One region of the Mesobacillus sp. LC4 genome, then DNA from elsewhere that is predicted to be linked to it. Evidence: predicted binding sites of a transcription regulator. Region 1 holds the regulator's gene; each other region holds the start of a gene.
What was found. The regulator LexA, encoded in region 1, represses DNA repair genes until DNA is damaged. The targets are predictions, from matches to a motif close to CGAACATATGTTCG.

Region 1 (3,589 bases):
CTTTAAACATAATATACATCCTTTCTATAGGTACTAGCTACATTCTTAATATTATAGCGAGAGCAATCATTATACAACAAATTGTGCCTAAAAGAGACAGAAATGGCCGTATTGTTATATATTTTGACACAATCTCGCTATGATATGTAAAATACATGGTTCTTTAATTGAAAAAATAGGTGCTAGAACGCGCTTTTACAAATTGAAGACATCGCATTCTCTATCCTACTTAGTCTAATTACCATTAAATCAGTAGATGAAACGAGCAGATAACACCCTTTTTTCAATTTTTCTATTGTAATGAGAAAATCAGCAAAATAAAAATAAAAATGGAATACATTCGGCATGTATTCCAAATCTGCATATATTTAATGAAGCTTGTTCTTCGCTTTTTCGTCTTTAAGTTTTTCAGGTGTAACATCATTGCCTTCTGGATCCACTATGGTAACACCTTTAAGTGTATTAAGCATAGAAGACCGGAAAGACTGTAAATATTCTGCTCGAAGCTTCGTTTGTTCTTTTGCTTCTTCTTCTGTCAACTTAGATGATTTTGCTTTCCTTGCCAGTTCATTGATTCTAGCAATTTTATCACTTGATAGCATTGTAAAGCTCCTTTGTAAAAAATTACGTCAAATGTCATCTTACTAAAATTATTGAGATTTTACAAGAATAGAGCTTTTATTCGTCTGCTTCTATGTACTCAAGATATCGTCGGTTTACTGTTGCTTTGGATACATTATAACCGAATCCCCTTAGAGTAGCAGCGATCTCCGCAAATGTCAGCCCATTATTGCGCAGCCTGACAATTTCCTCAATCGGCATCTCTTTTCGTTCCCGGCCCGAATGATCACCCTGATTTTTTAGATTGCGCTGGGGTTTGTATCCGTGTTCAATCGCTCGTTTCATGCCCCTTTTGATCTTAATGTTATGGATTTTCCTTTGATACTCTTCGACCATACTGACAATTTGGAGCACCATGGAATCTGATTCTGAAAGTTGCAGCTCCCCACTATGTGAGACACTATATAATTTCACATTTTCTTTAAGGATACAATGCAAAATCGCAACTTTTGCATTTCCTCTTCCAAGTCTCGTTTCATCCTGGATCAGCAGTGCCCCTATATTTTTATCCTTAATCAATTCCAGCAGCTCAAGTATCCCTTCTCTTTCAAGATCATAACCGCTGGCCTGTTCTTTAATGATACTGGCTACTTCAAAGCCATAACTGCCTGCCAGGCGAAGCAGCTCTTCTTCCTGCCTCGCAAGAGAAGTTTCCTGTGTTTCTTTCGTTGTACTTACACGGCAATAAATGATTGCTTTCATGTTGTCACCTTATTCTGTTCCAATCTACTTTCCTGCACCGGCAATTTGAGTAGGTTCAATCTGTTCAGCCACAACAGGGATTACCAGCTCGTCACCCGGATAGACCATTTCACCGACAATTCCATTTTCTTTTTCTACCCAGCTTACAAATTCATTTTCAGATAAATTGTGTTCGTTGGCAAATGATTCAGCAATCTTCCATAATGTTTGCCCTTCTTCTATAGTAACAGTTATGTAAGCATCTTCGTTATTTAATTGAGCTTTAGCCACGAATGTGAAGACTAAGCTGACAGCAAGCAAGATCATTCCATATGAATAGTTTTCCCATAGTTTTTTCATTTCGACACCCCTTAACGAATGTATGTTCGGTTTATTGATTTCATTATAAATCGAACGTTTGTTTTGTGTCAACTCAAAAATTCGAACTTATGTTTGTATCCGTGGAAAAGACATGGTATAATTAGGACAAGAAAAATATACGAGGTGCGTGAATATGACAAAGTTATCTAAGCGGCAACAAGATATATTTGAATTCATAAAAGGCGAAGTCAAGAAAAAAGGGTATCCGCCATCCGTACGTGAAATAGGCGAAGCAGTTGGACTTGCCTCTAGCTCCACTGTCCATGGGCACCTTGCCAGACTTGAGAGCAAAGGCTTGATTCGACGCGATCCTACTAAGCCGCGTGCAATAGAAATTCTCGAAATAGAAGATGATGCACGTATTCCAAAGTATAATGTCGTTAATGTTCCTGTCGTTGGTAAAGTAACAGCGGGTATGCCGATTACCGCCATTGAAAATGTTGAAGAGTACTTCCCTCTCCCAGATCGCCTTGTTCCGCATGATGAGCAGGTTTTCATGCTTGAAATCATGGGTGACAGTATGATCGAAGCGGGCATCCTTGATGGGGACTATGTGATTGTTAAGCAGCAAAAGACTGCTAATAATGGAGATATTGTAGTAGCGATGACTGAAGACGATGAAGCAACAGTAAAGCGCTTCTTTAAGGAAAAGGATTATTTCCGGCTGCAGCCGGAAAACCCAACGATGGATCCAATTATCCTTCGTAATGTATCCATTCTCGGTAAAGTCATTGGTGTCTACCGCCATATGCATTAAAAAAAGCAAGCGTCTTCGCTTGCTTTTTTTATTATCTATAAAGCTTTTAAGCTGTACATATATGAAACTAGCACATTTATAAAAAAACTAGTTAGAAACCCTAACAACTTGTCCGTCTCCACATAAGATATTGTGTAAGTATCTTTCAAGTTGGAAAGGAGTTGAGTTTCTAATGGGATACAATCGTAATGACAATGATGTTGCAGGCGTATTTTATCCTAACCGTGACAGGGACAGAGTCAGGGCAACTGTTGATTTTGATGACCTCTGCCGTGCTGTGCGCCGTTGTATTATCGAGGATTTGGTAGCTGGCGCTCGGGATGATCGGGATGACGATCGTGACCGCCGCCACAGAAAGTGCGGTTGCAGAAACTAACTAAAAAAATCCCGAAAGGTTTTGACCTTTCGGGATTTTTCTATTTCCACTGAATGGATTGAACAGGTAGCACATCTTTTAAAACTTCAAAGTATGCAGCATTTTGATTTTGAGTTAACCAAATGTGCACGGTACCGCTGTCTTGATTCGTTCTGATCAACCTTCCCATTCCTTGTCTTAGGCGAAGGAGCATATATGGAAGATCTACCTCTTGACCGGGATTTTGCGCATGTTTTCTTTTCGCCTGGAAGACCGGGTCATGAGGCGGGAATGGCAAGGAAGAAATGATAACTTGAACCAATGACTCTCCTGGCACATCCAGTCCTTCCCACAGATTGTAGGAACATAAAACGGTCACAGTGTCTGTCTGGAATTCCTTTACCGTTTCACTAATTTCACGGTCACCCTCAAACAAAATAGGGAAGCTCCACTCATGTTTTTCAGTCCAATCGCGGAATCGTTCCATTTCCTGCATAGTAGAGAATAGTATAAGAGAGCTGCCATTACTGCTTCTAACGTCATCCCCTATTTTCTCCCACTTCTTCATTTCATCATCCTCAATGTGTGCCACCAATTCCATTTGCTCTTCATAATCAAATGGAGACGCTACAGTAAATGATGAGTACTTCTCAATCCCGAGGCTCTTCGCTATATAGCTGAAATCTCCGGCCTGAGACAAGGTAGCTGAAGAAAATACAAACGGGATACTTTGGGAAAATACTTCTTTTTTCAGAATATCCTCAACCAGCCTCGGCATGATGACAAGTGAAGTT
Region 2 (3,589 bases), on a different contig from region 1:
CATCACAATTTTTTGCGATCTAAGGCAGGAAAGCTGATGATCATTGATTTTGATCTGATCAGCTCTGGGTCAAGAGCATATGATATGCTGCAGTATGCTAATCGGATTCTGCCTTTTTTGGATTGGCAGTTTGAATCACTGGTAAAAATAAAACATTTGAACAAATGGCTGGATTCTGAGGCTTTCCTCTTCGGGCTTCTGTACCCTGCTGATATTTTAAGGGAGTGGAACCGCTTAGTGAGAGATCGAAATCATTCAAATCCGTATAGCCTGGCACCAATCGTGGAAATGACTGTCAGCCAGTTTCAGCAAAGGAAACAATTCCAGGAGGATGTGAAAGCAAGACTTGGTTTTTAGGTTAGATTTTGGACGTATCTGTCAGAATGAAAATCTGTCCCCATCCGCACTCTAATAATGAGCATGTAAAAGTGCTCATTATAGCTAGGATGGGGGTTTTTTGATTGAACAGGAGGATGTTGTTCGTACCTATAGCTTCCCTTCTTACGATTGGGCTGGCGGCTTGTAATGGTAATAATGATGCCGCTATACAGGACAGGAATGCCGACGGTGGGCAGCCACTTGGCTATTACTCGAATGAAAAAGGAAATGAAATAGACGTGATGGATGACCGGGAAGGTGGAATCACGGAAATTTTTGACCACAATTTTGGTAAAGAGGGTCTAGCCGGAGAGAATCGGAAACGGGCGATGCTCCAGTCCAGAGATGAAAACGGCAACCCTCCAAATCCAACTATCCCGCGTTCAGATCATGACCATAACTTTTTTCAGAGGGATAATAAATACAGCCGCGGCGATTTGAATTACCATGGACATTTGAGCGAGCATAGGGGCAGCGGCAAGGCAAGGATCTATTCGAACAACGAACAAGATAACGAAATGGCCCGCAAAGTCGGGATTGCAGCTGAATCAGTCGAGAATGTCGACAAGGTAAGATCTGTTTTATTCGGCAGGGAAGTAGAAATAGCAGTCAGCTATAAGGACAAGTCACAGAAAAAACAGACAGATAAGAAAATCAAAAAGGCTGTCCTTCCATATACGGAAGGCAGGGTGCTTCGTGTCATTGAGGATGAAGGTACCTTCAGCAGATCAAGGAATATAGACTATGACCGGCGAAATGGAAATCCAAGGGAAAGCATAAACTTCAATCCTTAATCAAAATAGAAGGCAGAGTATCCTCTTGCCTTCTATTTTCATGTATTTATTTAAAGGATAAATAAGTTTATTTTGGCTACACTATTAGTGAAAAAGAACAAATTTTAGCAAATAAGAGAGGTGGACAGCAATGGCTTCAATCAAATTATTAAAAGTATTAAGCTCAGCTGTTATTCTCCTAATCAGTCTATCGGGATACAGTTTAGTACTTCAGACAGAGCCGGTTTTTGCTGAGAAGCCTGAAGAATCAGTCGAGGAAAGCGAACCTCTAAAAGTCACCATCATTTTGCAAAGAGTCTATCTGGATGGTGAAATGAGTGAGGAACGGATTGTGGAAACCATTTGGTCCATGGAGGACTTCTGGGCCAAATATGACGAATGGCAGCTAGTCGACATGGAAGCCAATAAGGCGGTGTTCAGGCAGGAATATGATGATATTTCGCCGCTATTGAAGGCAAATGGTTATTTCGGTTTATCGGATGAAGGGGTCCTTACAATCTTTAATGGGAGACCTGAAGGTTCGAATATTATTCAATCTTTCTTTCAGATTGACCTCGGCAGACTTGAAAGTATAAAACGAGATCAATTGAAAAAGGGTATACCAATCCGGAATAAGCAGTGCTATGAAGAGGTATTGGAGACTTTTAAACCCTATACAGTGATTGAAGACAGTGAAGAGCCGGGCTGACTGGCTCTTATTTGTGTTTCACAAGGTTTTCAGAAAGGTCTGCTTTCTAAAAAAAATGTACATACGTTCGCCTTTTCGCATATTTTTATTCATACCTATAAAAGGAGTATGTTAAAATGAGTTACAGCAAAGCAGAGGGGCGAGAGTATTGTATGAATTCATAAAAGGTACCGTCGATTTCGTCGGTCCTGAATATATAGTGATTGAAAACAGCGGGATTGGATACCAGATCATGACACCAAACCCATTTGTATTTACAAAAGAAGCAGGGAAAGAGATTTGTATTTATACATATCATTATGTCCGTGAAGATCTCATCGCTCTTTATGGATTTAAGAATCGAGAAGAAAAGGCACTTTTCACAAGGCTGCTGAATGTTTCGGGAATCGGTCCGAAAGGGGCCTTGGCCATCCTGGCGTCAGGAGAACCCGGTCAAGTGGTTCAGGCAATCGAAAATGAAGACGAGACGTTCCTGGTCAAATTCCCAGGTGTAGGCAAGAAGACAGCCAGGCAAATGATCCTTGATTTGAAGGGGAAACTGCATGACCTTGTTCCAGATTATTTCCCTAACCTGTTCAATGCGGACGAGGTAGCAGCAACCATAAGCCAGTCTACCGAATTTGATGAGGCGGTGTTGGCACTCAAGGCACTTGGTTACTCTGAAAAGGAAATACGCAAAATCACTCCTGAGTTAAAGAAGGAAACATTGACGACGGATCAATATATCAAGAAAGCATTACAGAAGCTATTACGATAATGCTGAGTTAATATAGACTGATACGATTAGGTCGGTCAATCAGCTTATTAGAAGGGTGAGAAACTGATGGAAGAACGAATCATCTCCAGTGAAGCGGGCGACCAGGATGTTTCATTTGAGCAGAGCCTGCGTCCACAGACACTCAGGCAATATATCGGCCAGGATAAAGTGAAAGCAAATCTTGAGGTTTTCATTGAAGCCGCCAAAATGAGGCGGGAAACGTTGGATCATGTGTTGCTCTACGGACCGCCTGGTCTGGGCAAGACGACACTGGCAGCCATCATTGCCAATGAAATGGGCGTCAATCTTAGGACGACTTCAGGACCGGCCATTGAGAGGCCTGGTGACCTGGCAGCCATCCTGACGGCATTGGAACCGGGCGATGTCCTGTTCATAGATGAAATTCATAGGCTCCCAAGAACGATCGAGGAAGTACTCTATCCTGCTATGGAAGACTTCTGCCTTGATATTGTCATCGGCAAAGGGCCAAGTGCCCGGTCAGTCCGGCTTGACCTTCCGCCGTTCACGCTTGTGGGCGCGACTACCCGTGCCGGTTCGTTGTCGGCTCCTTTAAGAGACAGGTTTGGAGTTTTGAGCCGTTTGGAATACTATAATGAGAAACAGCTTACTGATATTGTCGTCAGAACGGCTGAGCTTTTGGAAACCGACATTGACTGGCCTGCCGCTCAGGAGCTGGCGAGAAGGTCCCGAGGCACACCGAGGATTGCAAACCGCCTCTTGAAGAGAGTGCGCGACTTTGCTCAGGTGCGCGGAAATGGTGCTGTAGAGGAAACTCTTGCCCAGGAAGCTTTGGAATTGATGCAGGTTGACACCCTGGGTCTTGACCATATAGACCATAAATTGCTCAAGGGCATCATTGAAAAATACCGTGGGGGCCCTGTCGGTTTAGAGACGATCTCCGCAACCATCGGAGAGGAATCGCAGACAATTGAAGATGTATATGAACCATAT
Region 3 (3,589 bases), on a different contig from region 1:
ACACCGTCCGGGAACAGCAAATCCGTTTTTACCGCACGGAAAATCGGTTCATACCGCCAGTTCCCCAATACCGTTTCAAGACTGGAACGGACTAGCTCAATCAATGGATGATGAAGCATATTCCGCTTCTGGTCGATAAAGTATGGCAGGCCATAGTCGTCAAAAATCGTTTCAAGTACTTCTCGGTATTCGCTGCCTCGCATCAGTACGGCAATATCGCGATAACGGTAACCATTATCCCTTGCCAGCCCAAGGATCCTGCGGGCAACGCCTTCCAATTCTGCCCTTCTGTTGGCAGCCTGGGCAATATGGATCGCGGCTTCACTGTTATATTTAACGGCAGGCCTGGAATCGAATTCCCTTTCAAGATGCTTTAGCGATTCATCCTGCCAGCGCATCTGTTCCGTCAATACGATTTCTTCTTCCAGATCGTGGCCATTTGCTTTTATCATGTCATGCAAAGTTGAGCAGGTTTCACCTGTTACCCTGAATAAATGCAGTTCATCAGGCTTTTCATTTTTGAAACCCTTGTCGACCGGCAGCGCGATGGTCACCCTTTTACAAGTACTCATAAGCTGGTCAATGATCATCAATTCAAGAGGCGTGAAACTGTAGAAACCATCGATGTATATTTCTGCATTTTGAAGGTATTGCGAGGCCGGGATTTTCTCGGCCAGCAGTTTGAAATAATCCTCTGAATCTATATATTTGCCAAATAATTCGTCTTCAAATTGTCGATACACTAGATCAAGATCATGGATTTTGTCCTTCAGGGCTTTATTCCCTGCGGCGCTTGCCTCCATTTTTCCAGTGAGCTCGTCCGGATTGATCGCATAGCGCTTGAACTCAATCAGCATCTGCTCCATCTGCTGGATAAACCCATTCTTATCCGCTGCCTTCTGAAAGATTTTCAGCTCGTCCTTTTTGTCCTCAATGATTTTTCGGATCATCATGCTGATCCCGACGCTGTCCAAATGCTGGCGAGTGTACCCGCCCGTTTCCTGCAGGATTCTCCATGCAAGGCGCGGAAAGCTGAAAACCTGCGCCCTGATCATCCCCCCAAGCTCAGGGTCAGTGGACAATCTGTATTCGGAAAGGAATGACATTTGTTCAGGGACTAGATAAGCAATCGGGTCCCCCTGCGGGTCTGAGATGAGCCTGTCCTTGATTTCATTAATGATCATCTCGGTCTTGCCGCTCCCCGAGCGCCCTAGTACTAAACGTACAGACATCTGACTTCCCCTTTCTCTCTTTAAAAATATCTATCTTTATAAAAATTGAAAAAGGCGCTCTATACTCATGCGCCTTTCCATACCAAACGATTGTTCTATATATCTTTCATTATACCTTTTTTGAGGACCATTTTGGAAGCAGGAAGCCCGTTAATTTTTCCCAAACAACCTGCAAAAACTGTGGTGTCTGCATATGTTGGTGGTGGCAGGTGATATACATGAAATCCATGTCCTTTTTTCAAAAGGCTTCCATTCTTCTGACACTTTGTGCCATCATGGTCGCAAGCAATATTTATACTTTGATTCCAATTTATTCGGTCCTGGCAGATGACTTGTTAATCGCCGAATCCCACGTAGTCCTCGCAGGAGGTCTGTTCACTTTCTTCTATGCCTGCGGACTGCTGTCATTCGGGCCGATTTCCGATATCACGGGCAGACGAAAAATTCTTGTGTTCGGGCTTTTGGCCTCTGCTTTGACGACACTTGCAGTCGGATTCTCTGCCGGATCCCTCACTTTGTGGTTTGCCCGCTCACTGCAGGGAATCACCCTTGCTACCTTCGCTTCTGTTGCATTTGCCTACTCCTATGATGTATTCAATTTTCGGCAAAGAACGATTCTGGTTGTGCTGATCAATACAGGATTCTTAATCGCCGGGACCTTTGGTCAGATTGCCAGTGCCTTCTTGGCAGATGTTTTTTCCTGGAACAGCGTTTTCTATTTCTTCTCGACAGTCTATTTCATTCTATTTGCAGCTGCATTTTTCCTGCTGAAAGAATCACCGACCCAAACGACGGAAAGCAAGCCTGTATGGAAAATCTTTTTTCAATTGTTAAAAGAGCCTGTTTTGATGAAATCCTATATGATTACTTTTTCGCTGTTATTTGCGATAATTGCCTTCTATGATGGTATTGGCCGCTTTTTTGATGGTCCTGAATCAGACCTGCTGATGATCCGGCTTGTTGGTTTGATCGGCGCTTCCCTTTCCCTTTTCACAGGTAAACTGATCGATCGCTTTGGAGAGCTGCGCACATTGATGTTTGGTTTGGCCATTGGGTCTATAAGCGCCTTCCTGCTGCTTTTCTTTCATTCTACCGGAGCACTGATCATCTTCTCCATCTTTTTTGTTTCTTCGATTTCACTCGTAATCCCGACCGTCATTACCTTGATTGGCTCTTATGGCAGCAGCCAGCGCGCCAAAGCACTGTCCCTGTATTCCTTCATCCTGTTGACCGGAGCAAGCCTAGCTCCGCCAGTTGCAGCCCTGTTGCCATTCAGCGGAGTGATGATTCTGTTATCTTCATTTTTCTTTCTTAATATAGTGCTTTGCATTTCGATTCAAAAAAAGGCACTCCAGTCAGCGAGCGCTGGCTGAAATGCCTTTTTTATGTTTCGGGTAAGTAAACTTTTCCCTGAACTTGAAAAATTGATATATTCCGTAGTTGTGGTCACTTATTCCTTAGAATCACGGTATATCATGACTCATGGCTGTTTATTTTTAAAATCACATTATATTCCGAAGTCCCACTTTCAACTGACTGGCTTTTGCTTTTTACCTGCCATTTCCTTCAACAGTTTCTTGTCGATTTTCCCGACATGTGTTTTCGGCATTTGACTGATAAAATAAATGTTTTTAGGGACTTTATAGCTGCCGAGTTTTTGTTTACAATATTGCTTAACATCCCCTTCAGACAAAGCTGCTCCTGCTCCTTCTTCAAGGACAATATAGGACGTTACTACTTCACCCCATTTATCATCTGCCACCCCGATGACCGCCGCCTCCTGGATGGAAGGGTGTGAGCAAAGCCAGTGCTCGATCTCGAGTGGAAATACATTTTCACCGCCTGTGATGATCATCTCTTTTTTCCTGCCGACAATGTAGTAATATCCATCTTTATCCCTCTTCGCCAGGTCACCTGTATGGAGCCAGCCGTCCTTCAAGGTGTCTGCGGTCGCGTTTTTATTTTTCCAGTAATAAGAAAATGCATGATTCCCTTGAATGACGAGTTCACCGACCTCATCCTCTCTGACCTCTATACCGGTTTCATCCAGAATCCTGATATTATGGAAAAGCATTGGCTTACCGACTGAGCCCCTTTTTACATCTGCCTCTGAAGGATCTATGTAAAAATTATTCGGGCCGGCCTCTGTCAGTCCATACCCCTCCTTGAAGGCGATGCCTTTCTGTTTGTATGCTTCATAAATTTCAAGCGGGCACGGCGCACCTCCTGATAAAAACAGCTTTAAATCCTCAAATTTCGTCTTCTGGAAAAGATCGGATTTCACTAACATATGATGCATCGTCGGTACAAACAGGACGATTGTGCAACTATGCTCAATTAAGTTCCTAATCGCACTT
Region 4 (3,589 bases), on a different contig from region 1:
AACCGGAAAGTCCTGTCAGTACAACAAGCTTGTCTCTCGGAATGGTGACATCTATATTTTTCAAATTATGGGCCCTGGCGCCTTTGACAATCAGTTTATCCATAGCCATATTATCGTCATCCTTCCGCTTTTAACTCAAGAATGAGGTCACGCAGCTCAGCTGCCCGTTCGAAATTGAGAGCCTTTGCCGCTTCCTTCATTTCTTTTTCCATATTTAAAATCACTTGCTCGCGATCTTTCTTCGTCAATTTCTTCAGGCCTTCTGCCGGGCTGTACTCTTCCTGCTCCTCGGCAGCAATCGTCGCCCTGATCACATCGCGGATACTCTTCTGGATCGTTTGCGGTGTGATGCCATGCTTTAGGTTATATTCTTCCTGGATCTCACGGCGACGCTTTGTTTCACTGATCGCCTTTTCCATCGAATCGGTCATCTTGTCTGCATACATGATGACATGTCCGCTGGCATTCCTCGCCGCACGGCCAATCGTCTGGATCAGCGACCTTTCGGAACGAAGGAAGCCTTCCTTATCAGCATCGAGAATGGTGACCAGGGAAACCTCAGGAATATCAAGGCCTTCCCTCAATAGATTGATCCCGATGAGCACATCATATTTCCCAAGACGGAGCTCACGGATGATTTCAATCCGCTCGAGCGTCTTGACCTCAGAGTGCAGGTACTGGACCTTGATGCCGATCTCCTTCAGGTAATCCGTCAGGTCTTCGGACATCTTTTTCGTCAACGTCGTTACGAGGACACGCTCATTCCGCTTCGTCCGCTCCTGGATTTCGCCGATCAGGTCATCTATTTGGCCCTCAATCGGCCTTACATCGATTGTCGGGTCAAGCAATCCTGTCGGGCGGATGATCTGCTGGACCATCTCTGGAGTATGCTCCAGTTCATACGGACCTGGAGTCGCCGATACGAACACGGCCTGTTTGACATGTTTCTCGAATTCTGCAAATGTCAGCGGGCGGTTATCCATCGCTGACGGCAGGCGGAAACCGTGGTCAACCAGCACCTGTTTACGTGCCTGGTCACCATTAAACATTCCCCGTATTTGCGGCAATGTAACATGTGACTCATCAACAACGATCATAAAATCGTCCGGGAAGTAATCTAGTAAAGTATATGGAGTCGCACCGGCCGGTCTCAACGTCAGGTGGCGTGAATAGTTTTCGATGCCGGAGCAGAAGCCCATCTCACGCATCATCTCAAGATCATATCTTGTCCGCTGCTCGAGCCTTTGCGCCTCAAGAAGTTTTTCCTCGGCACGAAGTACCTCCAGGCGTTCTTCCAATTCCTTTTCGATGTTCTCGATGGCAACCCGCATTTTTTCTTCACGTGTAACGAAGTGGGACGCCGGGAAAATCGCGACATGATCACGTTCGCCAATGATCTCGCCAGTCAGCGCGTCGACCTCGCGAATCCGGTCAATCTCATCGCCAAAAAACTCGACCCTCATGCAGTGTTCATCACGGGATGCCGGAAAAATCTCGACTACATCGCCGCGGACACGGAACGTCCCGCGCTTAAAGTCAATGTCATTCCGTTCATACTGGATATCGACCAGCTTGTGGAGCAGCTTGTTCCGCTCAATTTCCATCCCTGTCCGGAGTGACACGACCATGTCACGGTATTCATCTGGATTACCGAGGCCGTATATGCAGGATACACTGGCAATGATGATGACATCTTTACGCTCAAATAAAGAAGATGTAGCAGAGTGACGCAACTTGTCAATCTCATCATTGATGCTCGCATCCTTCTCAATGAATGTATCCGTCTGCGGCACATAAGCTTCTGGCTGATAATAATCATAGTAACTGACGAAATACTCAACCGCATTGTTCGGGAAAAATTCCTTGAACTCGCTGTAGAGCTGCCCGGCCAATGTCTTGTTGTGGGCGATGACAAGCGTCGGCTTGTTCACTTCCTTGATCACATTGGAAATCGTGAATGTCTTGCCCGTTCCTGTCGCGCCAAGCAACGTCTGGTGCTTCTTGTTATCGCGGATTCCCTGCACCAGTTCTTTAATGGCGGCAGGCTGGTCTCCCTGCGGAGAATACTTCGAGACTAATTCAAATTGGTCCTTCACAGAAAAGCCTCCTGTAATTTGAAATTTCTAGGCACTTTTCGTAAACAATTCAGATTCATTGAATCAGTAACTATATCGAAAAGAGCTTCATCTATATAAGCCTTACATAGCTGTCAAAAAGTCATATCCTCATTCTACCACAAAGAAGGTAAAACAAACCAACAAAAAGCGAACAAACATTCGAATCAACTTCATAGTTTTTAATAAGATTGTAGTAGTAAGTCGAATGTTTGTTCATCAAACGTTTGATTAAATCAGGTAAATCCCTTGTAAAACAAGAAAAACCCGCCGAACAGAATTCGACAGGCTTACTTTTAATTTATGACTGCTTTTTGTTGCGCTTCATCATCTGGTTCGCCAGAAAAAAGCCCAACGTCAATGAAAAAGCATCAACGACAATCAGCAGAAAAGAATCTGTGTACCCTTTATAAACAGAAGCCGCAATCAAAGCGACTGTCAACACAAGCGCAAGGATGTGATTATAGGCAACCCTGGTAAAAAAAACAACCATGAAACCAGGCAGCAACAGTGCGGACAAATATTTCAGCACCAATGGATTAAACACCTCATTCAGAGAATTAACGAAATTTTAAATATCCTATTAAAAATATAACTTGTTTGGAGGCTGGTTACAAGAATCTTCCTCATATAAAGCTTATCGCGCTTATATTATATCAGCAGCGGCCCTTCTATCTTATCCAACCTTTATAGCTGCAAAAAGAAAAAGCATGCGCCGGCATGCTCCATGTTAAGGATTCACTTCACTTAAGACCTTTGTAGCCCAGTCGCTCGCTTCACCATAGAGCCTGAACAGTTCCTCCATTGTCATTTTGGTAGGATTAAACGTCAGCTCGAGATCCTCGTGGAAAGCGAGTTCGATTTCCTTTAAAAATTCTAGCATCATGTATTCGTCGTTCTTTTCACCTGATAAGGCAGCCTTCAGCTCATTGCTTAGCGGCAAGTCTTCAAGAAGATCCTCCATCGGATGATGCAATAAGGAATCCATCAAAGAAAACATTCCGAGAAGGAAGTATTTTGAGGCCAGCACTTCTCTGCCGACCTTCCTGCCGATCAATTCCCCCAGCTTCCCGCGCTTCAGTGATAGTTCAATGATTTCCCGTTCCTTTGAACCGCCTGAGTCTTTGTCTGCTCCCCTGATCGCCAGAACATAAATCCATTTTTTGATTTCATTCAAGCCTAGCAGTATGATGGCTTGCTTAATGGAAGAAACCTCATTCCTTGGCCTGAAAACCGGATTATTAATCAGTCTTAACAATTTATAGGAAAGGGAGATATCCCTTTCAATCACATCTTTAATCTTCTCAAGATCAGGCTCAGGACTCTCGATTTCTTTTAAAATCTGAAAATACGAATGATAGTATGATGGAATATCATAGCTGTTCAGGATGACAGGTTTACTGAAATAAAATCCCTGGAAGTAGACAAATCCGTCTTCTTTCGCCTCTATATATTCTTCAATCGTTTCAACTTTT

Region 2: a site for LexA is predicted at 1,917-1,930, ahead of ruvA (Holliday junction branch migration protein RuvA). Genes of this name have one in related genera too.
Region 3: a site for LexA is predicted at 1,316-1,329, ahead of addB (helicase-exonuclease AddAB subunit AddB). Genes of this name have one in related genera too.
Region 4: a site for LexA is predicted at 2,266-2,279, ahead of uvrB (excinuclease ABC subunit UvrB). Genes of this name have one in related genera too.

What each region holds. Positions count from the first base shown of each region.
Region 1 covers NZ_JBGCUB010000005.1:275,145-278,733, reverse strand. Annotated here, with positions in the region: gene tkt (transketolase) at 1-10, opposite strand, end outside; gene AB5I83_RS16880 (DUF896 domain-containing protein) at 369-602, opposite strand; gene AB5I83_RS16875 (YneB family resolvase-like protein) at 679-1,323, opposite strand; gene yneA (cell division suppressor protein YneA) at 1,348-1,662, opposite strand; gene lexA (transcriptional repressor LexA) at 1,817-2,440, shown strand; gene AB5I83_RS16860 (hypothetical protein) at 2,613-2,816, shown strand; gene AB5I83_RS16855 (ATP-dependent DNA helicase) at 2,857-3,589, opposite strand, start outside.
Region 2 covers NZ_JBGCUB010000001.1:150,762-154,350, forward strand. Annotated here, with positions in the region: gene AB5I83_RS00705 (phosphotransferase) at 1-357, shown strand, start outside; gene AB5I83_RS00710 (YhcN/YlaJ family sporulation lipoprotein) at 462-1,172, shown strand; gene AB5I83_RS00715 (BofC C-terminal domain-containing protein) at 1,303-1,860, shown strand; gene ruvA (Holliday junction branch migration protein RuvA) at 2,009-2,617, shown strand; gene ruvB (Holliday junction branch migration DNA helicase RuvB) at 2,684-3,589, shown strand, end outside.
Region 3 covers NZ_JBGCUB010000004.1:160,951-164,539, reverse strand. Annotated here, with positions in the region: gene addB (helicase-exonuclease AddAB subunit AddB) at 1-1,232, opposite strand, end outside; gene AB5I83_RS14160 (MFS transporter) at 1,451-2,605, shown strand; gene AB5I83_RS14155 (class I adenylate-forming enzyme family protein) at 2,761-3,589, opposite strand, start outside.
Region 4 covers NZ_JBGCUB010000002.1:674,295-677,883, reverse strand. Annotated here, with positions in the region: gene uvrA (excinuclease ABC subunit UvrA) at 1-109, opposite strand, end outside; gene uvrB (excinuclease ABC subunit UvrB) at 117-2,096, opposite strand; gene AB5I83_RS09595 (CsbA family protein) at 2,416-2,649, opposite strand; gene AB5I83_RS09590 (EAL and HDOD domain-containing protein) at 2,845-3,589, opposite strand, start outside.